3 regions of the Streptomyces sp. NPDC017202 genome follow, and region 3 is predicted to be linked to each of the others. Evidence: riboswitches for the same ligand, from Rfam matches in the RefSeq annotation. Region 3 holds a riboswitch; each other region holds the start of a gene.
The links. A riboswitch is a leader RNA that binds a small molecule or an ion and turns the genes downstream of it on or off. The one in region 3 is predicted to bind cyclic di-AMP.
Positions count from the first base shown of each region.

Region 1 (10,269 bases), on a different contig from region 3:
GGCGGCCTCGCCGACCACCTCGCCACCCTGCGCACCACCGACGGCTACGAGAAGGTGCTGGCCTGGGGGAAGGGCGTACTGCTGCGCACGCCCGTCGTCGGCCACACCGTCTACGAGTCGCTGCACGGCGCGAAGAAGGGCTTCAAGGACGCCTTCGCCCCGCAGGGCATGTTCGAGGACCTCGGCCTGAAGTACGTCGGGCCCGTCGACGGCCACGACGTCGGGGCCGTGGAGTCGGCGCTGCGGCGGGCCAAACGCTTCCACGGGCCGGTGCTGGTGCACTGCCTGACCGAGAAGGGCCGCGGCTACGAGCCCGCCCTCGCGCACGAGGAGGACCACTTCCACACGGTCGGGGTGATGGACCCGCTGACCTGCGCGCCGCTCGCCCCGCCCGGCGCCCCCTCCTGGACGTCCGTGTTCGGCGACGAGATCGTGCGGATCGGCGAGGAGCGCGACGACGTCGTGGCGATCACCGCCGCCATGCTGCACCCGGTCGGCCTGGCCGCGTTCGCCGCCCGCTTCCCCGACCGGGTGTGGGACGTCGGGATCGCCGAACAGCACGCGGCGGTCTCCGCGGCCGGGCTGGCCACCGCAGGCCTGCACCCCGTCGTCGCCGTCTACGCCACCTTCCTCAACCGGGCCTTCGACCAACTGCTGATGGACGTGGCGCTGCACCGCTGCGGGGTGACGTTCGTCCTCGACCGCGCCGGGGTCACCGGAGTCGACGGCGCCTCCCACAACGGCATGTGGGACATGTCCGTCCTCCAGGTCGTCCCCGGACTCCGGATCGCGGCCCCGCGGGACGCCGACCAGCTGCGCGCGCAACTGCGCGAGGCGGTCGCCGTGGACGACGCGCCCACCCTGGTCCGCTTCCCGAAGGAGTCGGTCGGCCCCGGGATCCCGGCCGTCGGCCACGTCGGCGGCATGGACGTCCTGCACCGCGGCCCGGCGCCGGAGGTCCTCCTCGTCGCCGTCGGCGTCATGGCGCCGGTCTGCCTCGGCGCCGCCGAACTGCTCCAGGCCCGGGGCGTCGGCTGCACGGTGGTGGACCCCCGCTGGGTCAAACCGGTCGACCCGGCGCTGCCCGCCCTGGCCGCCGGGCACCGCCTCGTCGCCGTGGTGGAGGACAACAGCCGTGCCGCGGGCGTCGGTTCGGCCGTCGCCCTGGCCCTGGGGGACGCCGAGGTCGACGTGCCCGTCCGGCGCTTCGGGATCCCGGAGCAGTTCCTCGCCCACGCCAAGCGGGCCGAGGTGCTCGCCGACATCGGCCTCACGCCCGTCGAGGTCGCCGGACGGATCAGCGCGAGCCTGGCCGCCCGCGACGCGCGCGACGCGCCCGACACCCGCGACACCCGCGATGCGCCCGACACCCGCGACGCGCCCGACGCGCACGGCGCCGTCGGGAAGACGGCTGCCGGCCCGGCCGAGGAGGCGGCTGCCGGCCCGGCCAGGGAGGCGGCTGCCGGTCCGGCCGAGGAGGCGGCTGCCGGTCCGGCCGGGGAGACGGTGCGCGGCACCGTCGGGAACCCGGCCGGCGGCCCGGCCGAGGGGACGGCGACGGCCGGCGGCACCTCCGACAAGACCACCGACGGCCCCGGCGAGGAGACAGCGGAATGACCACGGAGTTCGACCTCGGCGCGCTGCTGGCCGAGCGCGGAGCCGAACGCTACGAGCTGCACGGCAGGTACCTCAACCACCAGCTGCCGCGCATGCTGCACACCATCGGCTTCGACAAGGTCTACGAGCGGGGCGAGGGCGCGTACTTCTGGGACGCGGACGGCAACGACTACCTGGACATGCTCGCCGGGTTCGGGGTGATGGGCCTCGGCCGCCACCACCCCGTCGTCCGCAAGGCGCTGCACGACGTCCTCGACGCCTCGCTCGCCGACCTCACCCGCTTCGACTGCCAGCCGCTGCCCGGACTGCTGGCCGAGAAGCTCCTCGCCCACAGCCCGCACCTGGACCGGGTCTTCTTCGGCAACAGCGGCACCGAGGCCGTGGAGACCGCGCTGAAGTTCGCCCGGTACGCCACCGGCAGGCCCAGGGTCCTGTACTGCGACCACGCCTTCCACGGGCTGACCACGGGCTCCCTGTCGGTCAACGGCGAGGGCGGGTTCCGGGACGGCTTCGCGCCGCTGCTGCCCGACACCGCCGTACCCCTCGGCGACCTCGACGCGCTGGCGCGGGAGCTGCGCAAGGGCGATGTGGCCGCGCTGATCGTCGAGCCGATCCAGGGCAAGGGGGTGTACGAGACCCCGCCCGGCTACCTGCGCTCCGCCCAGGAGCTGCTGCGCCGCCACAAGGCGCTGCTCATCGCCGACGAGGTGCAGACCGGCCTCGGCCGGACCGGCGACTTCTACGCCCACCAGCACGAGGAGGGGGTCGAACCCGACCTGGTCTGCGTCGCCAAGGCGCTCTCCGGCGGCTATGTGCCGGTCGGCGCCACGCTCGGCAAGGACTGGATCTTCAAGAAGGTCTACTCGTCCATGGACCGGGTGCTGGTGCACTCGGCGAGCTTCGGGTCCAACGCGCAGGCCATGGCGGCCGGGCTGGCCGTGCTGTCCGTGATGGAGAACGAGCAGATCGTCGCGAACGCCCGCGTGACCGGGGAGCTGCTGAAATCCCGGCTCGCGGCGCTGACCGACAGGTACGAGCTGCTCGCCGACGTGCGCGGGCGGGGCCTGATGATCGGCATCGAGTTCGGCAAGCCCCGCTCGCTGAAGCTGCGCAGCCGCTGGACCATGCTCCAGGCGGCCCGCAAGGGCCTGTTCGCGCAGATGGTGGTCGTCCCGCTGCTCCAGCGGCACCGCATCCTCACCCAGGTCTCCGGCGACCATCTGGAGGTGATCAAGCTGATCCCGCCGCTGGTCGTGGGGGAGCGGGAGGTGGACCGGTTCGTGGACGCCTTCACCGAGGTGATGGACGACGCGCACACGGGTGGGGGACTCGTCTGGGACTTCGGCCGGACGCTGATCAAACAGGCGGTGGCCAACCGGTAGGGAAACCGGTGGAGCGATCGGTGGACCCTCCCCGAGGGCTCTTTGCCTCTCAGGCAATAAATTTGCCGCAGAGGCAAAGTTCCGGCTGAATGAAGGTATGAGCCACCCCACTTCCGAGGAGGCCGGGCCCGCTCCCGGGCCGGTGGACGACCTCGGCGTCGTCGCGCCGCAGCTGCGCGCCCTGCGCCGGCGCGCCTCCCTCACCCTGGAGGCCGCGGCCCGCACGGCCGGGCTGTCGCCGGCCCACCTCTCCCGGCTGGAGACCGGGCAGCGCCAGCCCTCGCTGCCGATGCTGCTCGCGCTCGCCCGTGTCTACGGTACGACCGTCTCGGAACTGCTCGGCGAGAGGGTCGCCGACCGGGACGCCGTCGTGCGCGCCGCCGACATGGAGCCCACCCACGCGGGCGGCTGGACCTACCGGCAGTCCGGCGCGCCGGGGCGGGGCATGCAGGCGCTGCACGTGCAGGTGCCCCACGGCTCGCAGGGCGACATCGTGCGGGTGCATCCCGGCGAGGAGTGGCTGCACGTCCTGCGCGGGCGGCTGCGGCTGCGCCTCGGGGACGCCACCCACCTGCTCGGGCCCGGCGACAGCGCGCACTTCGACTCGCTGACCCCGCACCGCATCGCCGCCCAGGACCCCGACGGGGTCGACCTGTTGTTCGTCCACACCCTGTTGCAGAGCCCGACGGCCGCCCTGTGCCTCGGCCCCACCCCTGGAGAGACGCCATGACCGACATGGAGGAGAAGTTCCCCCGGAGCCTGTGGATCCGGCTGATCATCTACATCGCGGTGGGGCACCTCTTCGCCGGGTTCCTCTGGCTGCTGTTCGAGGTCGGCGCCAAGCAGTAGGCGGCGGGGGACCGGACGCCGGGGGTGCCCGCTCAGTCGAGCAGGCGCTCCCGGAGCCGTTCGCGGGTCTCCGGGGCCAGACCGAGGCCCTGCTCCAGATAGGCCTCGACACCGCCCCAGGTGTCCTCGATGGTGTGGAACGCGGCCGCGAGGTACTCCGCACGGGCGTCGAACAGGGGGCTCAGCAGCTCCATGACCTCGGCGGAGTACGCCTCGGGGGAGGTGCCGTTGCGGCGCACCTTGTAGCGGCGGTGCTTGGCGTTGGACTCCAGGTAGTCGGCCAGGATCGCCTCCTCCTCCACGCCCACCGCGAGCAGCGTCACGGCGATGGACAGGCCGGCCCGGTCCTTGCCCGCCGCGCAGTGCATGAGCGCCGGGACGCTGTCCTCGGCGAGGGAGTGCAGCACGCGCGAGTGCTCGCCCGTGCGCTCCGTCACGATCGAGCGGTAGGAGGCGATCATCCGGCCGGCCGCCTTGCCGTCGCCGAGGATCTCCCTCAGCTGCTCGATGTCGCCGTCGCGGACCATCTTCCAGAACTCGGCCCCGTCCGCCGGGTCGGAGAGCGGCAGGTTCACGTTGCGCACGCCCGGCAGCTCGACGTCCGGGCCCTCCAGCCTCTGGTCCGCCGCGTTGCGGAAGTCGAAGACCGTGTGCAGGCCCAGCGAGGCCAGGAACGCGGCGTCCTCGTCGGTGGCGTGCGCGAGATGTCCGCTGCGGAACAGCACACCGTGGCGGACCCGTCGGCCGTCGACGGTCGGCAGGCCGCCCACGTCCCGGAAGTTGCGCACTCCGGCCAGCTCGGGCTCGGTCGACGGGATCTGCTGCGTCACGGGGGCTCCTCCCGGTCGTCGGTCCCGGCCGGCGCGGCTCGACGTGGCCACCGGAACACTTCCCTGACCATACGACATGGATGCCTGGGGCAAACGGGTCCTCGACCAGGCCTTCGAGACCGCCGCCGACCCTGTTCGAGACCTGCGCCGAGCCTGTTCGAACCGAGGGTCCGGCGCGCGGTCCGCCGGCGGAGGTCCCTCCTGGAGGGCCGATCGGTGCGCACCCGGCACATGGTGACCCTGACGCGCTGGTTGTCCATTCACGCCGCATCTGGGCGTTCTGTCCGAATTGAATCCTTCATTCCAACTCGCTGTGGAATAAGGGGCTCTGGGGACCTGTCACGTGAGCAGCGTCATATCCGTGACCGTGAGTCGCCTGTCATGCTCACGTAATACGGTGGTTTTCCAAGGCTGTTCATCGGAAAACCGGCCCCTCGATTCACGGAAAGTGACCGGGAATTCCCGCCGGGGATCAAGAGAAAGCCTCGACGAGTACAACCTTCGCTTGTCCCTGTGCGTCGTGGTCGCTTACGTTCCAGACCAATCCGGACGGACGCCCAATCCTGCCGCCGCCCGGAGCCCGCACACTCACCCGTGAACGGCAGGAGCGGGGGACCCACAGGCAGTACCGCCTGTTCCGGTCTCCGGAACGGCTAGGGGTACAGCCGCGCCCCGGCGCGGCCGGACATCTCCAGTCCGCACCCGACAGCTCACCTCGCAGGCGCCGGAGAGGAATTCGCCATGCCCGCCAAGGGTAAGCACCGCCGTCCGAAGCCCCAGCGCTTCACCCGCTCCATCGCCGCCGCCGGAACCGGCGGCGCCGCGCTCGCCCTCCCGCTCATAGGGGCCACCGGTGCGCACGCCGCACCGTCGCAGTCGGCGACGCAGGCGGTCTCCGCGGCCTCCGCGCTCTCCGCCGCTCCGGAGAAGGCCGTCCAGGCCGTTCCCGTGACGCAGAAGTCCGCGAAGTCCGCCACGACCTACACGGTGCGTTCCGGCGACTACCTCTCCAGGATCGCGGACGAGCAGAACGTCAGCGGCGGCTGGACCCGGCTCTACGCGGACAACCGTGAGGCCGTCGGGGACGACCCCTCGCTGATCCACCCGGGTCTGAAGCTGTCGATCGGCGAGAAGGCCGCGACGGGCGCGACGGGCACGACCAAATCGCCGTCCGGTTCGTCCGGTTCGTCTGGTTCCTCCTCCTCGAAGCAGTCCTCGGGCTCCACCGCGAAGTCGTCGGCGTCCTCGAAGTCGTCCTCCTCGGACTCCACGAAGCCGTCCTCCTCGAAGGCGTCCACCACGCAGGCCGCCGAGAACACCGCCGCCGCCACCGGCTTCGCCCTCCCGGTCTCCGGCGCGACCGTCGGCACCCCGTACAAGATGTCCGGCAGCATGTGGTCCAGCGGGTACCACACCGGTGTCGACTTCGTCGTCCCCACCGGCACCTCGCTCAAGGCCGTCGGCGCGGGCACGGTCGTCTCCGCGGGCTGGGGCGGCGCGTACGGCAACCAGGTCGTCATCAAGCTCGCCGACGGCTTCTACGCCCAGTACGCCCACCTGTCCTCGCTCTCCGTCTCGGCCGGCCAGTCCGTCTCCGCCGGCCAGCAGGTCGGCCTCTCCGGCTCCACCGGCAACGTGACCGGCCCGCACCTGCACTTCGAGATCCGTACCGGTCCCGACTACGGCTCGGACGTCGACCCGGTCGCCTACCTCCGCTCGCACGGCGTCTCCGTCGGCTGACGCACCGTCCGACCTGCTGTCCGACGCGCCGCCGAAGGCCGGCCCCCGATCCCCGGGGCCGGCCTTCGGCGTTCCCTTGCCCCCCGGAGCCGTTTCCGGATCGACGGCTTCCGGACGCGGTCGTCGCGCGGCGCGAGCGACGAGGGCCTTATTCCCGCATTGGCCAAGTCTTTAGGAGTGGCTTATCTCACCGCCCGTCAACCCCTGCCTACGGTCGCGTAGGTCACATTCGAAGGTGAATCATGAACGGCTGTGGCAGACGATTCGAAGAATGACAACAGCTCAGTGATCGGGTCGTACGTGGCGGTGGGGGACAGCTTCACCGAGGGCGTCGGCGACCCCGGTCCCGACGGGAGGTTCGTCGGCTGGGCCGACCGGTTCGCGGTACTCCTCGCGGACCGGCGGCCCGAAGGTGACTTCCGGTACGTCAACCTCGCGGTGCGCGGCAAGCTGCTCGACCAGATCGTGGAGGACCAGCTTCCGCGAGCGGTCGAGCTGGCGCCGGACCTGGTCTCCTTCTGCGCGGGCGGCAACGACATCCTCCGGCCCGGCACCGACCCCGACGAGGTCGCCGAACGCTTCGAGCGGGCGATCGCGGCCCTCGCCGCGGTGGCCGGCACCGTGATGGTGACGACCGGTTTCGACACCCGTGGCGTCCCCGTGCTCAAGCACCTGCGCGGCAAGATCGCCACCTACAACGGACACGTGCGCGCCGTCGCCGACCGGTACGGCTGCCCGGTCCTCGACCTGTGGTCCCTGAAGTCCATCCAGGACCGGCGGGCCTGGGACGGCGACCGGCTCCACCTCGGGGCGGAGGGCCACACGCGGGTGGCGCTGCGCGCCGGTCAGGTCCTCGGCCTGGAGGTGCCCGCCGACCCGGAGCAGCCCTGGCCGCAGCTCCCGCCGCGCGGCACCCTCGAGATCCGGCGCGACGACGTGCAGTGGGCGCGCGAGTACCTGGTGCCGTGGATCGGGCGCCGGCTGCGGGGGGAGTCCTCGGGCGACCACGTGACCGCCAAGGGCATCCTCTCGCCCGACGACATCAAGATGCGGATCGCCGCGGTGGCGTGAGCCGGCCGACGCGGCCGGCCGTTCCCGGGGAGCGGCCGGCCGCGCCACGAGCGAGGCGGGCGTGCCACGAGCGAGGCGGGCGTGCCACGAGCGAGGCGGGCGCGCGTACGGGCCCGCCGGTGGCCCGTGCCGGGGCACCGGCACCGGGGGACCGGCGCTGCCCGCGACGGTGCGCGGACCCGGCCGGTCCGGCTTCAGCGCCCCCGGGCGTCCGACGGTCCCGCCGGCCCCAGTTCCCGGGTCAGCGCCTCCTCCACCCACTCCTGCGCACGGCTCCGGGACACCGCGCCGTCGTAGGACGTGAGCTGTACGGCGAGGCCGTCGAGGAGGGCCGTCAGGCGCAGGGCCGTCCCGGCCGGGTCGGGACAGCGGAACTCGCCCGCGGCCACCCCCTCCGCGATCACCTCGGCGAGCGCCGCCTTCCACCGCCGGTCGAGATCGCGGGCGACCTCCCGCAGCGCGGGTTCGCGCAGCGACACCGCCCAGCCCTCGATCCACAGCCGCCAGCCCTTGGCCGGCCCGGTGGGGGCGTACCAGCGCACCGCCGACCGCAGCCGGCGCAGCGCCGTCGTCCGGCGGCCGAGCAGCTTGCGCAGATGGGCCAGGTCGCCCTCGGCGGCGTAGGCGAACGCGTCGGCGACGAGCCGCTCCTTGGTGGAGAAGTGATAGAGCACCAGCGCGTTGCTCACGCCGAGCGCCGAGGCCACGTCGGCGATCCTGACCGCCGCCACGCCCCGCGCCTCGATCTGCTCGATGGCCGCCCGCAGCAGTTCCTCGCGCCGCTCGGCCACACTCAACCGGACCCTTGCCACGCCGTCACCCTACACAGGGCCTGCGACCTGCGCGGACGCCGTCAGCGGTGGTGGCCGAAGCGTTCCGCGATGACCGGCAGCCGCTGTCCGGCGATGGCGTGCGCGGCCTGGCGGGGGGTCGTTCCGTCGGACTCCGCGCGCGCCAGTACGCGTTCCACCAACGCGCGCATCGAGCGGCGCGTGTGGGCGAACGCCTCCCCGGCGTCCGCGCCGATGTCGCCGAACAGCGTCCACCACCACCAGGCGTTCGTCCCGGAGTTGACGACGACGTCCGGCAGCACGCTCACCCCGCGCGCGTGCAGCAGCGCCTCCGCCTCGGGCAGGACCGGCATGTTGGCCGCCTCGGCGATCCAGCGCGCGGTGATCCGCTCCTGCTCCCGCGGCCCGATCGCGTACGACACGGCGGCCGGCACCAGCACCTCCGCCTCGGCCGACAGCCAGGCGTCGCCCGGGAGTTCGGCGAAGCCCGGGCGCAGCGCGCCGCGGTCGACGGTGCCGTGGGCGTCCCGCGCGGCCAGCAGCGCCTCCACGTCGAGGCCCGCCGGGTCGGCGATCGTGCCCTTGACGTCGGCGACGGCCACCACCGTCAGCCCCGCGCGCGCGAGGAAGCGCGCCGTCGCCCCGCCCATGGTGCCGAACCCCTGGAGGGCCACCCGGGTGCCGGCGTACGGCACCCCGGCCCGGTCCAGGGCCGTGAGCACGGACTCGGCGACCCCGCAGCCGCCCACCAGCTCGTCCAGGCCGATGCCGTCCACCTCGACCGCGAAGGCGTCCGCGAGCCGTGCGCGGGCCGCGTGCTCGTCGTCGAGCAGCGGATAGACGGCCTGGATCGACGACACCAGCCCGGCCTCGGCGGCGGCCCGGTCGACGACGTCCTGGCTGAGTCCCAGGTCCTCACCGGTGGTCCAGCAGCTCTCGACGTACGGCCGTACCGCCCGCAGGTACCGCACCAGCAGCCCGTACGCCTCCGGGTCCCGGGGATCGCAGTCGATGCCGCCCTTCGCCCCGCCCAGCGGGACGTAGCGCGCCTCCGGGTCGTAGTGCAGGGCCTCCTTGAGGCTCATGCCGCGGGCGAGGCCGGTCACCTCGTCGAGGGTGCAGCCCTCCCGCATCCGCAGGCCGCCGCTGCAGACGCCGCGCACCAGCCGGTCGACGACCAGGTGACCTTGGCGGCCGGTGAGGTGGTCGGTCCAGGTGAGGGACAACAGGGGGGCGGTCATACGGGCTCCTCGCCGGGGACCTTTACTGAACAGTGGGTCAGTATCGGGAACCTGCGGGCGCCGTGTCAACGCGCCGCGGCCACCCCCCTGAACGGGTGAGCGGGGGTTTGTCGGACCGGCCGACCATAATGGGAAACCTCAGCGACCCCACCTGGAGGTACCGTGGCCGGATTCCGTTCCCTGAGCCCCGGGCTCCGCGCACTGCAGCCCGAGGCCTTCGGCGCGGACCCGAGCGGTGAGCGCATGGCGCGCATCCGCAGATCACCCCACTTCGCGAACGGGGTCTTCCAGAACCCCGGCGGGGAAGCCAGGACCCGGCCCTCGGCCTCCCCGCTCGACCTCGCCAAGGCCTTCTTCGACAAGGACACCCGCCCCCGCCGCGCCCCCACCGGCACGGTCCCGGTGCACCCCACCACCCTCGCCGACCTGGCCCGGCCGCCCGCCACGGGCCTGCGCCTGACCTGGATGGGGCACTCCAGCGTGCTCGCGGAGATCGACGGGCACCGGGTGCTGTTCGACCCCGTCTGGGGCGAGCGCTGCTCCCCCCTCCCCTTCGCGGGCCCCAAGCGCCTGCACCCGGCCCCCCTGCCGCTGGCCGCGCTCGGCCCGGTCGACGTCGTCGTCATCTCGCACGACCACTACGACCACCTCGACCTGCCCACCGTCAAGGCGCTGGCGGGCACGGACACCCTGTTCGCGGTGCCGCTCGGCGTCGGCGCCCATCTCGAACACTGGGGCGTGTCCGCCG
Region 1 is NZ_JBIRNP010000003.1:49,684-59,952, reverse strand. Features, by position in the region: partial or broken gene dxs (1-deoxy-D-xylulose-5-phosphate synthase) at 1-1,326, shown strand, start outside; gene ACH4N1_RS07870 (aspartate aminotransferase family protein) at 1,614-2,999, shown strand; gene ACH4N1_RS07865 (helix-turn-helix domain-containing protein) at 3,097-3,729, shown strand; gene ACH4N1_RS07860 (DUF6126 family protein) at 3,726-3,848, shown strand; gene ACH4N1_RS07855 (tyrosine-protein phosphatase) at 3,881-4,678, opposite strand; cyclic di-AMP (ydaO/yuaA leader) riboswitch at 5,258-5,415, shown strand; gene ACH4N1_RS07850 (peptidoglycan DD-metalloendopeptidase family protein) at 5,420-6,418, shown strand; gene ACH4N1_RS07845 (SGNH/GDSL hydrolase family protein) at 6,704-7,489, shown strand; gene ACH4N1_RS07840 (TetR/AcrR family transcriptional regulator) at 7,684-8,301, opposite strand; gene ACH4N1_RS07835 (Glu/Leu/Phe/Val dehydrogenase dimerization domain-containing protein) at 8,343-9,521, opposite strand; gene ACH4N1_RS07830 (MBL fold metallo-hydrolase) at 9,684-10,269, shown strand, end outside.
Region 1: another riboswitch for cyclic di-AMP. It lies ahead of ACH4N1_RS07850 (peptidoglycan DD-metalloendopeptidase family protein); the one in region 3 lies ahead of ACH4N1_RS15140 (transglycosylase SLT domain-containing protein).

Region 2 (10,269 bases), on a different contig from region 3:
GCTGCGCGAGTCCCAGGAACTGCGGCTGAAGCGGGTCTACCCGGGGACGGTCGTCAAGCCGGCCGCGCACCAGCTCCTCGTACCCCGTCCCAAGACCGCGAAGGTCGGCGGCAAGCCGCTGGTCGGGCGCGAACTGCTGGGCTGGGTGGGCGAGTTCCTGGTCACGGTGCTGGGGTAGTCACCGTGCGCGGGCGGCGGGCGGGCACCGCTGCGCGAGGTCCGGTGCCCGGGGTCCGGGCGCCGGGGCCCGTGCCCCGCGGCCCCACGGACGAAGGGCGGCGCGGGGCCGTCCGCGGGAGGCTCGCTCCGCGGACGGCCCGCCCGGCCCGCCCCCGTGCGCCCCTGGCCTACGGTGTACACGGGTCCGGCGGGGGAAAACGCCCTGTGCGGGTGTCGGTGGTCCAGCGAGGGAGGGACGCGTGCGGCGTCTGAGCGGCGGAGCGGCGACGGCCGCGGTACTGGTGTGCGTCATGTCCGGCTGCACCGACCAGGTCACCGGCACCGGCTCCACCGGGTCCGGACGCACGGGGGGCGGGGGAGCCGCCCTGGCGGCCGCCGAGTCGCTCACCGTGAAGGGGCGGGCGCCGCGCACCGGTTACGACCGGGACAAGTTCGGCCGCGCCTGGGCCGACACCGACTCCAACGACTGCGGAACCCGCGACGACATCCTCAAACGGGATCTGGAGGACGTCCGGTTCACCGGCGGCACCTGCAAGGTGTCCTACGGCGTGCTGGAGTCGGACCCGTACTCCGGCAAGCACGTCACCTACCGGCGCGGCAGCAGCAAGGTCGACATCGACCACGTCGTCGCCCTGTCCGACGCCTGGCAGAAGGGCGCCAAGTACTGGGACGCGAGCAAACGCATCGCCCTCGCCAACGACCCCCTCAACCTGCTGGCCGTGGACGCGAGCACCAACCGTTCCAAGGGGGACGGCGACACGGCGACCTGGCTGCCGCCCAACAAGGCCTACCGGTGCCCGTACGTGGCGGCGCAGGTCGCGGTGAAGAAGAAGTACCAGCTGTGGGTCACCGCCGCCGAGCAGGCCGCCATGAAGAAGGTCCTCTCCGGCTGCCCGGACCAGAAACTCCCCACGGGCGGCAACCCGACCAGGGCGCCGGAACGTTTCCACGCCGGCTGAGCGCGCAGCCCGACGCCGCCGAGACAGCCGGTGCCGAGACAGCCGGTGCCGAGACAGCCGGTGCCGCCGGGCCCCGTACCGGGACTACCGCCCGTACGGGTACCCCTGCTGGTAGGGGTGTCCCTGCGGCCCCGGCGTGCCGTACGCCATCGCCGGCATCGTCGGGACCCGCCGGTCGAACATGGCGAACAGCAGCATGCAGGCCGCCGTCACCAGCGTCACGATGATGGCGAGGCCCATGAACCCGTCCCCGTCGGAGCTGTCGTCCGTCGCCATCCACGGCACGGTCACGCACTCGTACAGCGCGTACGCGCCGAAGGCCACCCAGTCCGAGGACCGCCCGCGGCGGATCGCCACGTACAGGAACGGCACCCACGCCAGCAGGCCGAAGGACAGCCACGCCAGCGCCACCCAGGCGATCCGCTGGAGCCAGCCCGCCTCGAGCCGCTTGTCCGCATCCGTCATCACTGTCGTCATGTCGCCCCCCTAGTAGCCAGGGAGCAAGATTAGGCCACGGCGGGGCCCGTCCGGACCTCCCTGTCTTTACCGTGACATGAGCGAATCTTGTCGCTGTGAGGGCCCGGTGTTTCCCGATCGCGGGGGAGCCGCCGGGTACCGTGCGTCCGGTTCAGGGGGCACACACCTGCGCACACGCGTACGCCACGACCGGGCCGTGCGCGCGCGGACGAAACGATGGGGTGGGGATGGCCGAGCACCGGCAGTCCAGAAGACGCAGGTACATCACGTGGGGGGTGGCCGGCGCCGCCGTCCTCGCCGGGGCCGGGATCGCCGCGCAGACGTCGATGGCGGCCACCACCTGGCCCGCCCAGAAGACCTACACCGGCCGCGCCTTCGACACCTGCACCGCGCCCTCCCTGGCCGCGATGAAGGCGTGGAAGAGCGACGGCTTCTACGGCGCCGCCGCCGTCTACGTCGGCGGCAAGAACCGCGGCTGCACCCAGGCCAACCTCACCGCGTCCTGGGTGAAGTCGGTCGACGCGGCCGGCTGGAAGCTCATCCCGCTCTACGTCGGCGCCCAGCCGCCCTGCCAGACCGGCACCAGCCCCGAGAAGATCAGCGCCGCCACCGCCGCCTCCCTCGGCGCCACCGACGCCGCGGACGCGGTCGCCAAGGCCGGCGCGCTCGGCATGAAGGCCGGCAGCCCCATCTACCTCGACATGGAGCCGTACGACATCACGAACAAGGCGTGCAACGACGCCGTGCTCACCTACGTGCGCTCCTTCACCAAGACCCTGCGCGCCAAGACCTACCGGGCCGGCTACTACGGCTTCAGCAGCTCCAGCGCCAAGGCGATCGCCACCGCGACGAACAAGACCGACCTGCCGGGCAACCTCTGGTACGCCCTGTGGGACAAGCAGAACACCACCACCACCGACTGGCCGTGGGCCGCGACCCAGTACACCGACCACAGCCGCGGCCACCAGTACATGGTCAACAGCAAGGAGACCCGCGGCGGTTACACGATCACCGTGGACCGAAACGCCTGGGACGCCCCCGTCGCCCTCGTGGGCTGACCTCCCCGCACGGGTGCGGGCGCGGCGGTGCCCGAAGTCCCGGTGAATCGTTGGTCCAATGGGTTGGCCCCAGCCGCACCACTGCCTACCATCGATCACCGCAAGACTTTGTGCACCGCCGCACAATCTCCTCGGGAGGCTTCCTTGCACCGCCGTCGTCGCACCGCGCTCCTGCTGTCCGCCGCGATCGTCGTGGCGGGCCCCCTCCTCACGGCCTGCGGGAACGAGGCCCATCCCGGAGCGGCGGCCGTCGTCGGCGGCCAGCGGATCACCGTCTCGCAGCTGGAGAGCCGGGTGAACGAGGTGCGCGAGGCGCAGCGCGCCGCCGTCCCCGACGAGACCCAGTACGCCCAGGCCATCGCCCGCACCGGCACCCTCACCCGCGACACCCTGCACGGCATGGTCCTCGACCGGGTGCTGCACCGTGCCGCCGAGGACGCGGGCGTCACCGTCAGCCGCAAGGAGGTCCAGGCGATGCGGGCCGGCCTGGAACAGCAGGCGGGCGGCGCCAAGGGCCTGGAGAGCACCTGGCTCCAGCAGTACGGCATCCCGCCGCAGCGCCTCGACGAGAACCTCCGCCTCCAGCTGGAGGCCCAGAAACTCGCCACGGAGCTCGGCACCGACACCAGCCGGCCCGAGTTCTGGAACGCCCTGTCGAAGGCGTCGAAGGAACTCGACGTCGACCTCAACCCGCGCTACGGCGCCTGGGACGTGCAGAAGGTCAGCCGCGTCGACGCGAGGACACCGTGGGTCCGCGACGTGACGACGGCCTCCCAGCCCCCGCAGACGGCCTGACCGTCCGGCACGGCCGGGGGCCGTCGGCGGGTTGGGTTACGTTCGGGGAGTGAACGCAACGAGTCCCGAAGGCGCCCCGGCCCCCGGCCGCGTCGTCCTGCTCACCACCAGCCACCGGGTCGCCCCCGGCCTGCTGTCCTGGCCCGCCTGGCAGGCGCTGCGCGAGGCCGACCAGGTGATGTGCGCGGACGGCACCCATCCCCAGCTGCCGTACCTGCGCGAGGCCGGCATAGCGGTGGCGGAGACCGCCCCCACCGCCGAGGACCTCCTCGCGGCCTGCGCCGGCGGCCGCACGGTCGTCGTGGTGGCGACCGGCGAGGGGGAGCCCGCCCTGACCGACGGCCTGGCCCGCCTGGCCGGCTCCGGCCGCGTGACCATGCCCGACCTGGAGCTGCTCCCCGCCTCCTACGACCTCCCCGGCGCCCGCCTCCTCGACCTCGTGCAGGTCATGGACCGCATCCGCGCCGAGTGCCCCTGGTCCTCCCGGCAGACCCACCAGGGCCTCGCGAAGTACGGCATCGAGGAGGCGTACGAACTCGTCGAGGCCATCGAGGACGGCGACCGCGACGAACTGCGCGAGGAACTGGGCGACGTCCTCCTGCAGGTCGTCTTCCACGCCCGCATCGCCGAGGAGCACGAGGAGGCCCCGTTCTCCGTCGACGACGTCGCGGGCACGATCGTCACCAAGCTCATCCACCGCCACCCGCACGTCTTCGGCGACGCCACCGCGACCACCCCCGAGGAGGTCAAGGAGCACTGGCTGCGCACGAAGGCGGTCGAGAAGCGCCGCGAGTCGGTCACCGACGGCATCCCCCTCCACCAGCCGGGCCTGGCCCTGGCGGCGAAGCTCGCGTCGAGGGTCCGCTCGGCGCACCTGGAGGTGCCGCTCCCGGCGGCGGAGGGCATCGGCTACGAACTGCTCGCCCTGGCGGCCCGCGCGGAGGAGGAGGGCGTGGACCCGGAGGCGGCCCTGCGAGCGGCGGCCCGCACCTACCGGGACGCGATCCGCTCGGCCGAGGGAGTCGGGGAGTAAGGAGGACGGCGCTCGCGCGGGCGGCGCGGGACCCGGACCGCACAGGGCGCACACCGCGCGGCACCCGCTGCCCGCTGCCGCCGGGTGCCGAGCACCACCCGCCGCCCGCTGAGCATCATCTGCCGCCTGCCGCCTGCCGCCTGCCGCCTGCCGCCTGCCGCCTGCTGTCGCCGGGCACCGCCGGGCGCGGTGCCGGGCGCGGTGCCGGGCACATCGGGGCGGCGCCCGCGAGGCGTGCGAGGGCATCGAGCGGAGCCGGGCCGGGGGAGCCGGACGGCCACGACGTGGTCCCGCGCCGGGCGCCGTGAGGCCGGGACGGAACCCCGCCTCCGCGCTCCGGGTTCCGTCCCGCCGAGGCCCCGCGACCGGCGGCCGTGGGCCGTGGCCGCCTCGGGCCGCGCGCGGTCGCCGGCCCGGCCCGGTTACCGTCGGGGAGTGACCCAGCAGCCCGCACCCGAGCCGTCCCCGCCAGCCCTGTTCACCTGGGAGTTCGCCACCGACCCCTACCCCGCCTACGCCTGGCTCCGCGAGCACGCGCCCGTGCACCGCACGCGGCTGCCCAGCGGGGTGGAGGCCTGGCTGGTCACCCGGTACGCCGATGCCAAGCAGGCCCTCGCCGACCAGCGGCTCAGCAAGAACCCGGCGCACCACGACGAGCCCGCGCACGCCAGGGGCAGGACCGGGATCCCCGGTGAGCGCAAGGCCGAGCTGATGACGCACCTGCTGAACATCGACCCGCCGGACCACACCCGACTGCGACGCCTCGTCAGCAAGGCGTTCACGCCCCGCCGGGTCGCCGAGTTCGCGCCCCGCGTGCAGGAGTTGGCGGACGGGCTCATCGACCGGTTCGCGGAGCGGGGCACCGCCGACCTCATCCACGACTTCGCCTTCCCGCTCCCCATCCACGCCATCTGCGACCTGCTCGGCGTCCCCCGCGAGGACCAGGACGACTTCCGGGACTGGGCGGGCATGATGATCCGGCACGGCGGGGGCCCGCGCGGCGGCGTCGCCCGGTCGGTGAAGAAGATGCGCGGCTACCTCCTGGACCTCATCCACCGCAAGCGCCTGGAGCTTCCCGCGGATCCGGCCCCCGGCGAGGACCTCATCTCGGGTCTGATCCGCGCCTCCGACCACGGCGAGCACCTCACCGAGAACGAGGCCGCCGCCATGGCCTTCATCCTGTTGTTCGCCGGGTTCGAGACGACGGTCAACCTGATCGGCAACGGCACCTACGCCCTGCTGACCCACCCCGGTCAGCGCGCCCGCCTCCAGGACTCCCTGGCCGCGGGCGAGAGCGACCTCCTGGCGACCGGCGTGGAGGAACTCCTGCGCTACGACGGCCCGGTGGAACTCGCCACCTGGCGGTTCGCCACCGAGCCCCTGACCGTCGGCGGGCAGGACATCGCCCCCGGCGACGCCGTCCTCGTCGTCCTGGCGGCCGCCGACCGGGACCCGGAGCGGTTCGCCGACCCGGACGTCCTCGACCTGTCCCGCCGCGACAACCAGCACCTGGGCTACGGCCACGGCATCCACTACTGCCTGGGCGCCCCCCTCGCCCGCCTGGAGGGGCAGACCGCGCTGGCCACCCTCCTGACCCGGCTGCCCGATCTGCGACTGGACGCCGACCCGGCCGACCTGAGGTGGCGCGGCGGTCTCATCATGCGCGGACTGCGCACCCTGCCCGTGCGGTTCGGCCCGGCCGTTTCCGGTGAACCCCCCGCAGCCGTCCGCTGACCATCCGTTATGTGCCCGGACGGCGAAGCAGAAGTGACCATTCCTCACTTCTGTGATCTTCACGTGATCTGCGCGGCATTAACTTGTGACAAGTGATCGTCTGCCGATACGTTCACCTGTCAGCGCGGCGCCCCCGTTTCGCGGCCCGTGCAAGCACTGCTGTCTCGAGAAAGGCCCTTGCATGCTCTCCGGGAACGGTCGACACCGGCGCCCCCGCCAGGCTCCGGCCCTCCTCGTCGCGGCCGGCGTGACCGGCTCCGCGATCGCCATCCCGCTGCTCGGCGCCACCGGCGCGAGCGCGGCCGACGGCACGGTGTGGGACACGGTGGCGGAGTGCGAGTCCGGCGGCTCCTGGAGTGCCGACCAGGGCAACGGCGAGTACGGCGGCCTGTCGCTGAGTCAGAAGGACTGGGAGGCGTACGGCGGACTCGACTTCGCCGAGCGCCCCGACCTGGCCAGCCGCAACCAGCAGATATCCGTCGCGCAGAAGGTCCTCGCCGACCAGGGCGTCGGCGCCTGGGGCACCTGCGGGCTGACGTCCGGGCTCAGCAAGGAGAACGGCGCGGGCAGCCTGGACACCGGGGTGGCGGACGAATCGTCCGGCTCCTCCGTTTCGTCCGGCTTGTCCGACCTGTCCAAGGGGTCGTCCGGCTCCTCGAACTCCTCGGGCTCCTCGGGCTCCTCGAACTCCTCGGACTCCTCGGACGGCAAGGGGGCGTCGGCCTCCCCGTCGGCCGAATCCTCCCCGGATGCCACGGACGAGACCTCTCCGTCCGCTTCGTCCTCTTCCTCCGGCAAGCCGGACGGCTCCTCGAAGTCCGATGCGCCGGCGGACGCCGACGCGGGCACCTCGGGGGCGGACGGCGGCTCGCCCACGGCCACCCCCGAAGTGGACGACTCGGACAAGTCGGTCCAGGAGGCGGGTTCTTGGAGCCTCGTCGACACCGGCTCCCTCGCCTCCGGCCGCCACCGCGGCACCTCCGCCGACGAGGTCGTGCCGGACGGCACCACCACCGCCTCCTCCGGCCGGCACGCCGCGGGCGCCTCCGGCGGCGCGGTGGGCACCTACGTCGTGCGCGACGGCGACTCCCTCGTCTCCATCGCCGACTCCCTTGACCTCGACGGCGGATGGCGCGCCCTCTACGCCGAGAACAAGGACGCCATCGGCGCCGACCCGAACAACATCACCCCCGGTCAGACGCTCGACACAGGGGTGGAATAGGGCGGAAAAACGGGAAAAGCAGCGGGAGTTCACGTCACACTTCGCGCTGAATGTCCGTTTTGATCAAAGTGTGGGATGAGTCTCAGAAGGCGTGATCGTCTTTGAAATTCCGCCGAGCGCGTGTCTACGGTCGTGACCGCTCGGCAACCCGAGCCCCGGCTGTCGCAACGCCGAATCCTGCCAGTGGCAGCCCGGGAACAGTCGTCGCGTCAAGCGCCGTAGGCAGGAGCGGGGGACCCAAGGTAAGTGCCGCACCGGTCGGTCGACCGGAACGGCTCGGGGTGAAGCCACACCTCCCGGGAGCAGTGCTCCCGGACGGGAGTGGCCGGGCAACTCACACGGCCCGAACCCGACAGCTCACCTCGCAGGCGTCGGTGAGGGGATCCACCATGCTGTTTTCCGCCAAGGGCAAGCACCGTCGTCCGTCCAGGGCCACCCGCGCCGCCGCGCTCGCCGGTGTCACCGGTGTCGCCATCGCCGCCCCGCTGATGGCGGCCGGCAACGCCTCCGCCGCCACCACCTCCGAGTGGGACGCCGTCGCCCAGTGCGAGTCCGGCGGCAACTGGTCCATCAACACCGGCAACGGCTACTACGGCGGCCTGCAGTTCTCCGCCTCCACCTGGGCCGCGTACGGCGGCACGCAGTACGCCGGCACCGCCGACAAGGCCTCGAAGTCCCAGCAGATCCAGATCGCCGAGAAGGTCCTCGCGGGCCAGGGCAAGGGCGCCTGGCCGGTCTGCGGCGTGGGCCTGTCCGGCGCCGCGTACAACGGCGGCTCGGGCTCCACCGGCGGCTCGTCCGCCGGCGGCTCCTCGGCCGGCGGTTCCTCCTCCTCGGAGACCACCACCCGCTCCACCGAGAAGCAGAGCGCCTCCCGCTCCGCCGAGCGCCCGGCGGCCAAGTCCCAGAAGACCGTCACCACCCCGACCGGCAAGAAGGTCAAGAAGGGTGACGGCGAGTACAAGGTCGCCACGGGCGACACCCTCAGCTCCATCGCCCAGGCGCAGGGCGTCAAGGGCGGCTGGGCCGAGCTGTTCGAGCTGAACAAGGACATCGTCCAGGACGCCGACCTCATCTACCCGGGTCAGCAGCTGCACCTGAAGTGACCTCCGGCTCCCGGCCGGACCGCGGCCCCCTCACGGCCGAGGCGGTCACGCCGAGAGCCTCGTGAGGGAGCCCCCGTCCCCACGGTCCCCCCGCCCCGGTGCGTGTTCCCCCGTACGCACCCGGGCGGGGTTTTCTTTTCCCGTTCGCCGCCTTCTGTTGGCCACCCCCTTTGTTCCGGGCTGAAACAATGGGTACCGTCTCCCTGTCCACGGGACGGTCGGTCGGCCGACCGACGCCCCGAGGCGGTTAGGCTCTAGTCGCAAGGCTCGGCAAGGCCTCCACACGGCCCGCCCGCGCCCCGCACAACCAGCGTCACATCCCAAGAAGGAGATGCTCGTGCCGTCCATCGACGTCGTCGTAGCCCGGGAAATCCTGGACTCCCGAGGCAACCCCACGGTCGAGGTCGAGGTCGGCCTCGACGACGGCAGCACGGGTCGTGCCGCCGTCCCCTCCGGCGCCTCCACCGGCGCCTTCGAGGCCATCGAGCTCCGCGACGGTGACCCGAACCGCTACCAGGGCAAGGGCGTCGAGAAGGCCGTCCTGGCCGTCATCGAGCAGATCGGCCCCGAGCTGGTCGGCTACGACGCCACCGAGCAGCGCCTGATCGACCAGGCCATGTTCGACCTGGACGCCACCGACAACAAGGGCTCCCTCGGCGCCAACGCCATCCTCGGCGTCTCCCTCGCCGTCGCCCACGCCGCCTCCGAGGCCAGCGACCTCCCGCTCTTCCGCTACCTGGGCGGCCCGAACGCGCACCTGCTGCCCGTTCCGATGATGAACATCCTGAACGGCGGCTCGCACGCCGACTCCAACGTGGACATCCAGGAGTTCATGATCGCCCCGATCGGCGCGGAGTCCTTCTCCGAGGCCCTGCGCTGGGGCGCCGAGGTCTACCACACCCTCAAGAAGGTGCTGAAGACCAAGGGCCTGTCCACCGGCCTGGGCGACGAGGGCGGCTTCGCCCCGAACCTGGAGTCCAACCGCGCCGCGCTCGACCTCATCATCGAGGCCATCAAGCAGGCGGGTTACGTCCCCGGCGAGCAGATCGCGCTCGCGCTCGACGTCGCCGCGTCCGAGTTCTACAAGGACGGCGTCTACGAGTTCGAGGGCAAGTCCCGCTCGGCCGCCGAGATGACCGAGTACTACGAGGAGCTGGTCTCCGCGTATCCGCTGGTCTCCATCGAGGACCCGCTGTACGAGGACGACTGGGCCGGCTGGAAGGTCATCACCGACAAGCTGGGCGACAAGGTCCAGATCGTCGGCGACGACCTCTTCGTCACCAACCCGGAGCGCCTGGCCCGCGGCATCGAGGAGGGCTCCGCGAACGCCCTCCTGGTCAAGGTCAACCAGATCGGCTCGCTGACCGAGACGCTGGACGCCGTCGAGATGGCCCAGCGCAACGGCTTCAAGTGCATGATGTCCCACCGCTCCGGCGAGACCGAGGACGTCACCATCGCCGACCTCGCCGTCGCGGTGAACTGCGGCCAGATCAAGACCGGCGCCCCGGCCCGCTCGGACCGCGTCGCCAAGTACAACCAGCTGCTGCGCATCGAGGAGATCCTCGACGACGCCGCCGTGTACGCCGGCCGCAGCGCCTTCCCGCGCTTCAAGGGCTGAGCCGCACGGCAACAGGTTGAACCGGCCCGGCTGAGCCGTTGAGGGCTCATCCCGAGCCAGTCGTACGTACGTCCCCGTACCGGTCCC
Region 2 is NZ_JBIRNP010000004.1:81,927-92,195, reverse strand. Features, by position in the region: gene mfd (transcription-repair coupling factor) at 1-178, shown strand, start outside; gene ACH4N1_RS10470 (HNH endonuclease family protein) at 420-1,139, shown strand; gene ACH4N1_RS10465 (hypothetical protein) at 1,224-1,616, opposite strand; gene ACH4N1_RS10460 (glycoside hydrolase domain-containing protein) at 1,844-2,674, shown strand; gene ACH4N1_RS10455 (SurA N-terminal domain-containing protein) at 2,819-3,469, shown strand; gene ACH4N1_RS10450 (nucleoside triphosphate pyrophosphohydrolase) at 3,519-4,502, shown strand; gene ACH4N1_RS10445 (cytochrome P450) at 4,938-6,236, shown strand; gene ACH4N1_RS10440 (transglycosylase family protein) at 6,418-7,458, shown strand; cyclic di-AMP (ydaO/yuaA leader) riboswitch at 7,663-7,844, shown strand; gene ACH4N1_RS10435 (transglycosylase family protein) at 7,848-8,564, shown strand; gene eno (phosphopyruvate hydratase) at 8,896-10,182, shown strand.
Region 2: another riboswitch for cyclic di-AMP. It lies ahead of ACH4N1_RS10435 (transglycosylase family protein); the one in region 3 lies ahead of ACH4N1_RS15140 (transglycosylase SLT domain-containing protein).

Region 3 (10,269 bases):
CTGGGTGAAGCCCGCGTCGACGACGGCGGCGCCACCGCCCGCCGGGGTCAGCGTGAACTTGAGCGGCAGTCCCGTCCTCGCGTCCACGGCCACGCTGATCGCGCCGACGGTCGAACCGGACTGCTTCGGCTCGACCAGCAGCTTGTAGGCGTCGCGGCCGGCCACCTGGACGGTGCCGTCCACGGTCACGGACGTGGTGTCGTCGACGGCCTTCAGGGCCTCGTCGGTGAGGTCCTTGGGCGTGGCCGGGACGGGCTCGGTGGCCTTCCCCTGCTCGACGGTGGAGTGGTGGACCTCGTTGGAGGCGCTGTCGTACCCCCACACGTCCTTGCCGTTGTGGATGAGGCTGTACTCGGCGGCGCTCTCCAGGAGCGACAGCTTCTGCCGGTCCGGGCCGTCGGCGGCGACGCGCAGGGTGTGCGTGCCGGAGGCGAGTTCGGTGAGCTTGGTGGAGGGGTCGGCGGCGGACCCGCCGTCGTCGCCCCCGGTGGCTCCGGAGAGCAGCCCGCTCTCCAGGCCGCCCAGGTCGGGCAGGCCGAGGTCGGTGGTGATCTTCACCGTGCCGGACAGCTGCTGTACGTCCGACGCGGCGATCTTCTCGATGAGCTGCTGTGCGGTGATCTTCGGCAGGTCGGGGTCCCCCGAGTCGGCGAGCGCCGGGACCAGCCCGATCGTCGCCGCCGCGACACCCACCACGGTGACCGGAACGATGTACCGCACCGCCCTGCGCCGCCCGACCCGCAGATCGTCGGCCTCCCCGGCGTGCGTGCTGTCGTCGGATGCGTACGGTGCCATGTGTGCCTTACCTCCGTCGTCGGCGGCGGCCGGTCGTCGCGCGGGTCAGCGTCCCCCACCCGAGCCGCCATTCTCACCCGAATCGGTGAGGAGTGGTGATTTCCGTAGCTCCCATCTGACCAAATCGGCCGGACGCTTACGTCAACCCGCGGACCCAAGTCGACGTACGCCTGGGGTATGACGCGGGGGCGGAAGTGTCAGGGTGGGGTGAGGGGCGGAGACCGGGGTGGGATGAGGCGGGGACCGGGGCGGGACGGGCGGGGCCGGCCCGGTACGCGTCAGCCGCCCGGTGGACCGCCGCGTCTCATCCCGCCCGGTGGACCACCGCGTCGCACAGCTCCATCAGGGCCACCTTCGCGTCGCACTCCCGCAACGGCACCAGCGCCGCCCGGGCCTCCTCGGCGTACCGCACGGTGTCCCGTCGGGCCTGCTCCAGCGCGGGGTGCCCGCGCAGCGCGGTGAGCGCCTCGGCGAGCCGGGCGTCGTCGCTCAGGTCGGAGTCGAGCAGCTCGCACAGCGCGATGTCCTCGGGCAGGGCCATCCGGGCGGCCCGCTCGCGCAGCCGCAGCACCGGCAGCGTGGGGATGCCCTCCCGCAGGTCCGTCCCCGGCGTCTTGCCCGACTCGTGCGAGTCCGACGCGATGTCGAGCACGTCGTCGGCGAGCTGGAAGGCGACGCCCAGCCGCTCGCCGTACTGGGTGAGCACGTGCACGACGGTCTCGTCGGCGCCGGCCATCATCGCGCCGAACCGGCACGCCACCGCGACCAGCGACCCGGTCTTGCCGCCGAGCACGTCGAGGTAGTGGTCGACGGGGTCCCGGCCGTCGGCCGGCCCGGCCGTCTCCAGGATCTGTCCGGTGACGAGCCGCTCGAACGCCTCCGCCTGCACCCGCACCGCCTCGGGCCCGAGGTCGGCGAGGATGTGCGAGGCACGGGCGAACAGGAAGTCGCCGGTCAGGACGGCGACCGAGTTCCCCCAGCGGGTGTTCGCGCTGGAGACCCCGCGGCGCACCTCGGCCTCGTCCATCACGTCGTCGTGGTACAGCGTGGCCAGGTGGGTCAGCTCCACCACCACGGCGGAGGGCACGATGCCGGGCGCGTACGGGTCGCCGAACTGCGCGGCGAGCATCACGAGCAGCGGCCTGAACCGCTTCCCGCCCGCCCGGACGAGGTGCTGCGCGGCTTCCGTGATGAACGGGACCTCGCTCTTGGTGGCCTCGAGCAAGCCTTCCTCGACAGCCGTCAATCCTGCCTGGACATCGGCTTCCAGAGCCTGGTCCCGCACGCTCAGCCCGAACGGCCCGACGACGGTCACGAGGGGTCTCCTGTCTGCTGGTGTCTTCTGGCGATTACGCGGTTTGTCGATAGGTCGCTGCCCTCACTCAAGTCAGCGTATCCGGTCACGTTTCGATCACCGACAGGCCCCACGTCCCCCCGTCTCGAACTTCGCTCGACCGGGAGGCGTCCCCCGAGCGGCCGGGCGGCGCCGGATCACTGCCGTCATGTCGCCGATCGATCGGTACGAGCGGCCGACGCGAGCGGCCGGAACGAGCGGCCGGAACGGGCCGCGAAACGGACCGGCGCCCCCGCCCGGCCGCCCTCGACCCCCGGCCGACCGCCCTCGCCCCCGGCCGACCACAGCCGTCGGACCCGCCCTCCCCGCCGACCCCGCGGGAGGGGACCACACGCCTGCGCATCCGTTCGCCCTCCCCCACGAGACGGCCCACGAGCACCTCCGCATCCGTGTGCCCGACAGAGCCCTCCGGTACGCCCGCGCGCGGCACCCACCGACGGACGAGCCCCTACCGGCATCCCCGGGAGCACCCCGGTCCGGCTCCGCGACCGCACCGCGGCACGCGCCCGCCCGCGCCCGCCCGCGCCCGCCCGCGGCGGCGGCAGCGGCAGCGGCAGCGGCAGCGGCAGCGGCAGCGGCAGCGACAGCGACGAGGTCCCACCGGACGACGGCACGCGCACGGAGGAGGACGACGAGGCGGTGCTCCACCGGACCCGGCGAAGACACACCCCACGCGCGCCCCTTTGAAAGGGACTTGACGCTCAATGCCCGTTTTACCCCTCTTGTGGACGCTGGTGAGTTGGCTCACTGCGGGCACACACGGCCGACCTGGCACGGAAGTTGTGATTCCACTTTGCCCGTAGGCGAGTTGACACTTGGCGAACGCAAAGGATCAAGCGGGCATACACCTCTGATCAAGGTCAATAGGTGCCATCTGTGAATCCGGCACTTGTTCCGGACATGTGCTCTCGCATACGTTCCCGGCCTGTCGGGCAGACGCCTAATCCTGCCGCCGCCCGTCATCCATCGACCGACACTCACGCACGGCAGGAGCGGGGGACCCAGGTAAGTCGCCGGACCGCACGTCACGCACGTACCGGACCGGCTCGGGGTGAAGTCGCGTCGCCGCACTCCCGCGGCGGCCGGCCGGGCACTTTCCAGCCCGAACCCGACAGCTCACCTCGTAGGCGCCGGAGAGGAACCTTTCGCCATGCCTGCCGCCGTTCAGCACCGCCGCACCCGCCTCGCCCGCACCCTCGCCGTCGCCGCCACCGGCGCCGCCGTGCTGGCCCTCCCGCTCATCGGCTCGACCAGCGCCTCCGCAGCCACCACGGCGTCGGCCACCACGGCCGCCACCACCACGGCCGGGTACACCAACAACCTCGACGGGTGGATCCGCGAGTCCCTCGCGATCATGGCCGAAAAGGGCATTCCGGGCACCTACGACGGCATCTACCGCAACGTCATGCGGGAGTCCTCCGGCAACCCGAACGCCATCAACCTGTGGGACTCCAACGCGGCCGCGGGCATCCCGTCCAAGGGCCTGCTCCAGGTCATCGACCCGACCTTCGCCGCGTACCACGTGGCCGGCACCGCCTTCGACCCGTTCGACCCGGTCGCCAACATCACCGCCGCCTGCAACTACGCGGCCCAGCGGTACGGCTCGATCGACAACGTCTTCGGCGCCTACTGACGGCTGCCACCCCCCGCCGGTCCACCCCGCTGATCCGCCTCGGGGGACGAGGGCCCCGGTGACGGGGCCCCGCCGCGCTAGGGCGTGTCTGACAATTCCCGTCGGGCGCGCGACGCCTGGCACGGCACCTCGCCGCGTTGTCGGATCACCCGAGTACATCCAGTACACGGGCGATCCTCCGCCTTGCGATGCACCGCACCAGACGCCGCGCACTGATCCGACGCGAATTGTCAGACACGCCCTAGGGAAACAGTCTTTCGAGGACGACGGCCACGCCGTCGTCCTCGTTCGACGTCGTCACCTCGTCGGCCACCGCCTTGAGTTCCGGATGGGCGTTGGCCATCGCGACGCCGTGCGCCGCCCAGTCGAACATCGGGAGGTCGTTGGGCATGTCGCCGAAGGCGATCGTGTCTTCCGGCCGCAGTCCGAGGTGCTCGGCCGCCAGGGCCAGTCCGGTGGCCTTGGTGACGCCGCACGGCTGGAGCTCCACCGTGCCCGGCCCGGACATCGTGACGGTGGCCAGCGAGCCGACCACCGAACGGGCCGTCGCCGCCAACTCGTCGTCGGACAGGGTGGGATGGCGCAGCAGGACCTTGCTGATCGGCTCGCACCACAGGTCGTCGCGCGCTCCGACGCGCAGGGCCGGCAGCGTCGGGTGCGGCATCAGATAGCCCGGTTCGATGAGCGTGAGCCCGTCGACGCCGTCCTGGTCGACCGCCGCGTACACCTCGCCCACCTCGGCCTCGATCTTGCCGAGCGCCGTCTCGGCCAGCTCCCGGTCCAGGGTGACCGACCACAGCAGACGGTCCGCTCCGGCGTCGTACAGCTGCGCGCCCTGTCCGCACACCGCGAGCCCCCGTCCGCGCAGGACGTCCAGCAGCGGCCGTACGCGGGGGGCCGGCCGGCCGGTCACCACGAGATGGCGGGCGCCTGCGGCCGTCACCCTCGCGAGCGCGTCGAGCGAGCGGTCGGAGAAGGTGTCGTCGCCGCGCAGGAGCGTTCCGTCCAGGTCGGTGGCGACGAGGGAGTACGCGCAGCGCGCGGCGGGTGCGGTGGGTGCGGCCATGATCAGAGAATACGGACCGCGACGGGCTCCGACTCACCTCCGGTTCGGCACCGTTCACGCGGGAAACGGCTTTCCGCCGCAACGCCGGGTACCGGAACGTTGAAGGCCTATGCACCGGTTGGCAACAACTTGGTCCGCTACCTACCGCCCCCGGCACCTGGAGCGGTACCGTCCAGACAGTCCAGGGGGGACTTGATCGGGGGGTCAGGTTGAGCGGCGGACGTGGCGGACGTATCCGTGTGCTGGATCCGGGGGATCTCGGCGAGGGGGAACGGGAGCGGTGGCGCGCGCTGCGCGCCGCGTCGACGGCTCCGCGCAACCCGTTCATGGAACCGGAGTTCACCGAGGCCGTGGGCCGCGTGCGGCCCCGCACGCGCGTGGCGGTGGTGTACGAGGGGGGCGAACCGGTCGGCTTCCTGCCCCACGAGCGGGGCCGGTTCGGCCGGGGCCAGGCCCTCGCCCACGGCGTCTCGGACGCCCAGGGAGCCGTCCTCGGCCCGGGTCTCGGGCTGGACGCGGACGAACTCCTGCGGGCCTGCTCCCTGTCGAGCTTCGCCTTCGACAACCTGGAGGCGGAGCAGGAGCTGTTCGTCCCGCACGCGGCGGCCGAGTACACCTCCTACGTCGTCGACGTGGAGAAGGGGTACGAAACCTACGAGTCCGTCCTGCGCGCGCAGTCCCCGAAGTTCCTCAAGACGACGCTCGCCAAGGAGCGCAGGCTCGGCCGTCAGGTCGGTGACCTGCGGTTCGTGTTCGACGAGCGGGACCCGGCCGCGCTGCGCACGCTGATGGCGTGGAAGTCCGCGCAGTACCGCAGGACCGGCCGCCGGGACCGGTTCGCGCAGGAGTGGATCACCCGGCTCGTGCACCTGCTCGCCCGCGAGACGCGCGGCCCGGACTGCTCCGGCGCCCTGTCCGTCCTCTACGCCGGCGGGCAGCCGGTCGCCGCGCACTTCGGGCTGCGCTCGACGGCCGTGCTGGCCTGCTGGTTCCCCGCCTACGACCCGGAGTTCGCGAAGTACTCGCCCGGTCTGGTGCTGCACCTGCGGATGGCCGAGGCGGCCGCCGCCGAGGGCATCGGCCTGCTCGACCTCGGCCGGGGGGCCGCCGAGTACAAGGACGCGCTGAAGACGGGCGAACTGCCCGTCCACGAAGGGGCGTGGACGCGTCCGGGGGCGGGCGCCGCGCTCCACTGGCTCAGCCGGGAGCCCGCGCGCCGGGCGCACCACTTCGTGCGCAACCGGCCGCGGCTGGCGGCGACGGCCGCACGGGCACTGAGGGGCGTCGGGCGGCTGCGCCGGCCCTGAGGCGTCCCGACGCGTTCCGGCGGTTTCCAGCGGTTCCATCGGGTTCCGACGGGCTCCGACGGTCCATGGGAGTGGAGGGGAGGATTCGTGTCCCACGTGACACGTGTAGGGCGGGAGATCCAGAGGTACCTCGCCATCGAGCCGGTGCAGATCGCCGAACTGGACCTGGAACCGGGACCGGGACCGGGACCGGGGCCGGGGCCGGGGCCTGGGCCGGGGCCGGACGGCGGCGGTGTGCTGAGACCCGGTCCGGGCAGCCCGCCCGTGACGCACGGCGAGGTGTTCCTCCTGGTCCGCAGGGGCGGCCGGCCGGTCGCCGCACTGCTCGGGCGGGTGCCCGAGGGCGCCGACCCGACAGCGGTCCTCACCGAACTCGCCCGGCAGCACCCGGACAGCGGACCGGCACCGGCACCGGCACCCGTCGCCACCGGGAGCGCCGTCCCGTTCACCACCGTCGTCATCGCCACCCGCGAGCGCGCCGACCGGCTCGCCCACGCGCTCGACTCGATGCTCGCCCAGGACCACCCCGACTTCGAGATCGTCGTCGTCGACAACGCCCCGGTGACGGACGCGACCCGCGACCTGGTCGGGCGCGAGTACGCCGAGCGCGTGCGGTACGTGACCGAGCCCGTGCCCGGTCTCGCCGTCGCCCACAACACCGGCCTCGCGGCCGCGCGCGGCGACGTGGTCGCCTTCACCGACGACGACGTGGTCGCCGACCGGCGCTGGCTGACCGAACTCACCGCGCCCTTCGCGGCCGACCCCGGCCTCGGCTGCGCCACCGGGCTGATCCTGCCGGCCCGGCTGCGCACCCCCGCGCAGGTGCTGCTGGAGAGCCACGGCGGCTTCGCGAAGGGCTTCGCGCCACGGACGTACGACCCCGCCGCCCCGCCCGCCGACGAGCCGCTGTTCCCGTTCACCGCGGGCCGGTTCGGGTCCGGCGCCAACATGGCGTTCCGGACCGGCGTGCTGCGCGCGGTCGGCGGCTTCGACCCCGCGACGGGGGCGGGGACGCCGGCGCGCGGCGGCGACGACCTCTACGGCTTCGTCCGCGTGCTCGCCCAGGGACACCGCCTGCGCTACACCCCGCAGGCCCTGGTCTGGCACCACCACCGCGAGACCTGGCGGGACCTGGAGACGCAGGCGTACGGCTACGGCGCCGGCCTCACCGCCTACCTCACCGCGCTCCTGGTCAACCGGCCCGCACTGCTGCCGGCGTTCCTCGCCCGGCTCCCCCGCGGACTCGCGCACGCCCGCACGCTGACGGCGGCCCGGAGCACGGACGCCCGGGGGACGAACGCCAGCGATACGGAGGGCGTGCCGGGTGCTTCGGGTGTTCCGGGTGCTTCGGGTGCTCCGGGCGGGCACGACGACCGTGGTCATCCGTGGCCCCGCCGGTTGTCCCGGCTGCAGCGGAAGGGAATGGTGTACGGGCCGGTCGGCTACCTGCGCGCCCGGCGTGCGCTGCGCGCCGTGCCGGCGACCGGGACGACCGGGGTGACCGGGACGGCCGGGAGGTCGCGATGACGGGGATGGGCGGCGAGGCCGTCCCGGTTCTCCTGTACCACGCCGTGATGGAGGAACCGCCCGACTGGATCGCGGAGTTCACCGTCACCCCGAAGGAGTTCGCGGCGCATCTCGACGCCGTCGTCGACAGCGGCCGTACGCCCGTGACGGTGAGCGCGCTCGCCGACCACCTCGCGGGGCGGGCGCCGCTGCCCGACCGGCCCGTGCTGCTGACCTTCGACGACGGGTTCGCCGACCTGCCCGGACCGACCGCCCAGGCGCTGACCGCGCGGGGCCTGGCCGCCACCGCCTACCTCACCACCGGCGCGATCAGCCCCGGCGGGCGCAGTCTGCTGCCGCCCGCCCCGATGATGACGCTGGCCCAGGCCGCCGGGCTGGAGCAGTCCGGCATGGAGGTCGGCAGCCACACCGTCACGCACGCCCAGCTCGACACCCTGCCGTCCCGTGACCTCGCCCGCGAACTGCGCGATTCGCGGGCCGTGTTGGAGGACGCCCTCGGGCGTCCGGTGCGCCATCTCGCCTATCCGCACGGCTACAACAGCGGGCGGGTGCGGCGCATGGCGGCCGCCGCCGGGTACGAGACGGCCACCGCCGTGCGGCACGCGCTGAGTTCGGAACGGGACGAGGCGTACCGCATCGCCCGGCTCATCGTGCGGCGCTCCCACACCGTCGCCGACGTGGAGAACTGGCTGGCGGGCGGGGGCGCACGGGTCGCGCCGTACCGGGACGGCCCGAGGACGGTGGGGTGGCGCTGGTACCGGCGGGCCCGCGCGGTGCTGCGCGGGCCCGTGTTCGCGGGCTAGGGCCTCTCGTTTGGATCATGCCGGGCTCGCGGCTCGTCCGGGTCATCCGAACGGCTGGTTGAGATAGGGGTCGGAGACCGCCTTGCGCAGGCTGGCCCAGGACGCGTCGCCCGCCAGCGCGAGGTCACAGTGCGGGCCGGGGTCGCGGTAGTTCCACTGCAGCGCGGCCTTGACGCCCGTCAGGCCCTTCAGGACCGCCGGCACCTGCGCGTACCACTGCGCCTGCCGTCCCGGCCGGGACGGGTCGTCGGCCGTGCCGAACTCGGAGAGCATCAGCGGTTTGTCGTCGGAGATGTTCTCGCGGATCCAGTCGTGCGTGGCCCGCTGGGTCTCGGCGAAGGAGAGCCAGCCCGCGTCGTGGCACCGGTAGTAGTTGTACTGGTTGTAGGCGACCCAGTCGACGTAGTCGTCGCCCGGGTACATCCGCTCGATCAGGTCGGCGTGCTCCAGGTAGCCGGTGGTGATCCACGTCCACACCACGTTGGTCACGCCCAGTTCCCGGAACCGGTCGTGGATGTGGCGGTAGGCGCGCACGTAGTCCTCGGGGGTGCCGTTGGCGGGCGTGCGGGTGTCCATCTCGAGGTCGAAGGAGAGGAACACCTTCTCCCCGAAATCCCTGACCCGTGCGGCCTGGACGTCGATGACCGAGGCGTCCAGGTCGCCGTCCGCGATCTGCTTCCAGGTGGGCTGCTGCGCCTTCGTGCCGCCCCACCACTTGCTCTCCCAGGACAGCAGCAGCAGATGCTCCTCGCCGGCGACGCGCTGCTCCTCCGGGGTGAGCAACTGCCCTTCCAGGCGGTCCCCTTGGACCAGGGACATGTCGTGGTACGTGTACACGATGTCGAGCTTGCGGCCGATGCGCCGCTCGTAGCCGCGGACCTTCTCCGCGAGGTTGTCCTTGCCGTGCGGCACGAACGCGCCGAACCAGGCCCCGCAGGGCGGTTCGAGCAGCGCGGTCGGCGCGCACCTGCCGCCGAGGGCGGGGGGCCGCGACCCGCCCGGCACCGGCCCGGAACCGGAGTCGCCCAGGCCGGTGCCGCCCCGCAGGAGGAGGACGACCGTCAGGACGGCACAGGCGACCGCGGCGACGGTGAGGAAGCGGGGCCGGGGTCCGGGCCGGGGGCCGGGCCGGGGGCCGGGGATCGCGGAGCGTGGCGCGCGGGGCCGGGGAGCGGGGCCGGGGTCACGCGGGCGCCGGTGCCGCTGGGCCCGGCCGTCGCCGGGGAACGGGCGGTCGTCGCCGCCGGGCGCATGGCCGTCGCCGGGAGACGGGCGGTCGTCGCCGCCGGACGGGCGGTCGTCGTCACGGGGCGAGTGTCCGTCGCCGCCGGGGTGGAGCAACCTCACGGAGCAGAACCCTTCGCAGTCCTCGGTGGGGAGGCGCGCAGCCGCGGGCAGAACGCGGCGACCGTGGTGAGCAGCGTGAGCGTCAGCAGGACGCGCTGCGCGCTGAAGGCGTGCGTGGCGATGAACACCGTCCCGGCGAGCAGCACGAGGGCCACACTGACGAAGACGGCCAGCATCAGCCGTTCGAGCAGGTCGGAGTGGCGCTCGAAGGCCGGGTCCCGGCGCTCCACGGGCCCCGCGGCGGGCGCCACGGCCAACGCGGGACCGCAGATCCTCAGCACGGCGGCGCCCGGCCCCGCCGCCAGGAAGGCGACCATGGCCGCGCCCCGCGGCACGGAGCCGTCGGGCAGCGCGAGCGCCGACAGCGCAAGCCAGCCGCCGAGCGGTGGCAGTGCCCGTACGACCAGTTCCCGCGGTGTCATCGGCCCGTCTCCTTC
Region 3 is NZ_JBIRNP010000006.1:210,187-220,455, forward strand. Features, by position in the region: gene ACH4N1_RS15130 (outer membrane lipoprotein carrier protein LolA) at 1-795, opposite strand, end outside; gene ACH4N1_RS15135 (polyprenyl synthetase family protein) at 1,100-2,110, opposite strand; cyclic di-AMP (ydaO/yuaA leader) riboswitch at 3,111-3,294, shown strand; gene ACH4N1_RS15140 (transglycosylase SLT domain-containing protein) at 3,300-3,782, shown strand; gene ACH4N1_RS15145 (HAD family hydrolase) at 4,024-4,848, opposite strand; gene ACH4N1_RS15150 (GNAT family N-acetyltransferase) at 5,088-6,155, shown strand; gene ACH4N1_RS15155 (glycosyltransferase) at 6,243-7,682, shown strand; gene ACH4N1_RS15160 (polysaccharide deacetylase family protein) at 7,679-8,485, shown strand; gene ACH4N1_RS15165 (glycoside hydrolase family 26 protein) at 8,528-9,832, opposite strand; gene ACH4N1_RS15170 (hypothetical protein) at 9,829-10,254, opposite strand; gene ACH4N1_RS15175 (glycosyltransferase) at 10,251-10,269, opposite strand, start outside.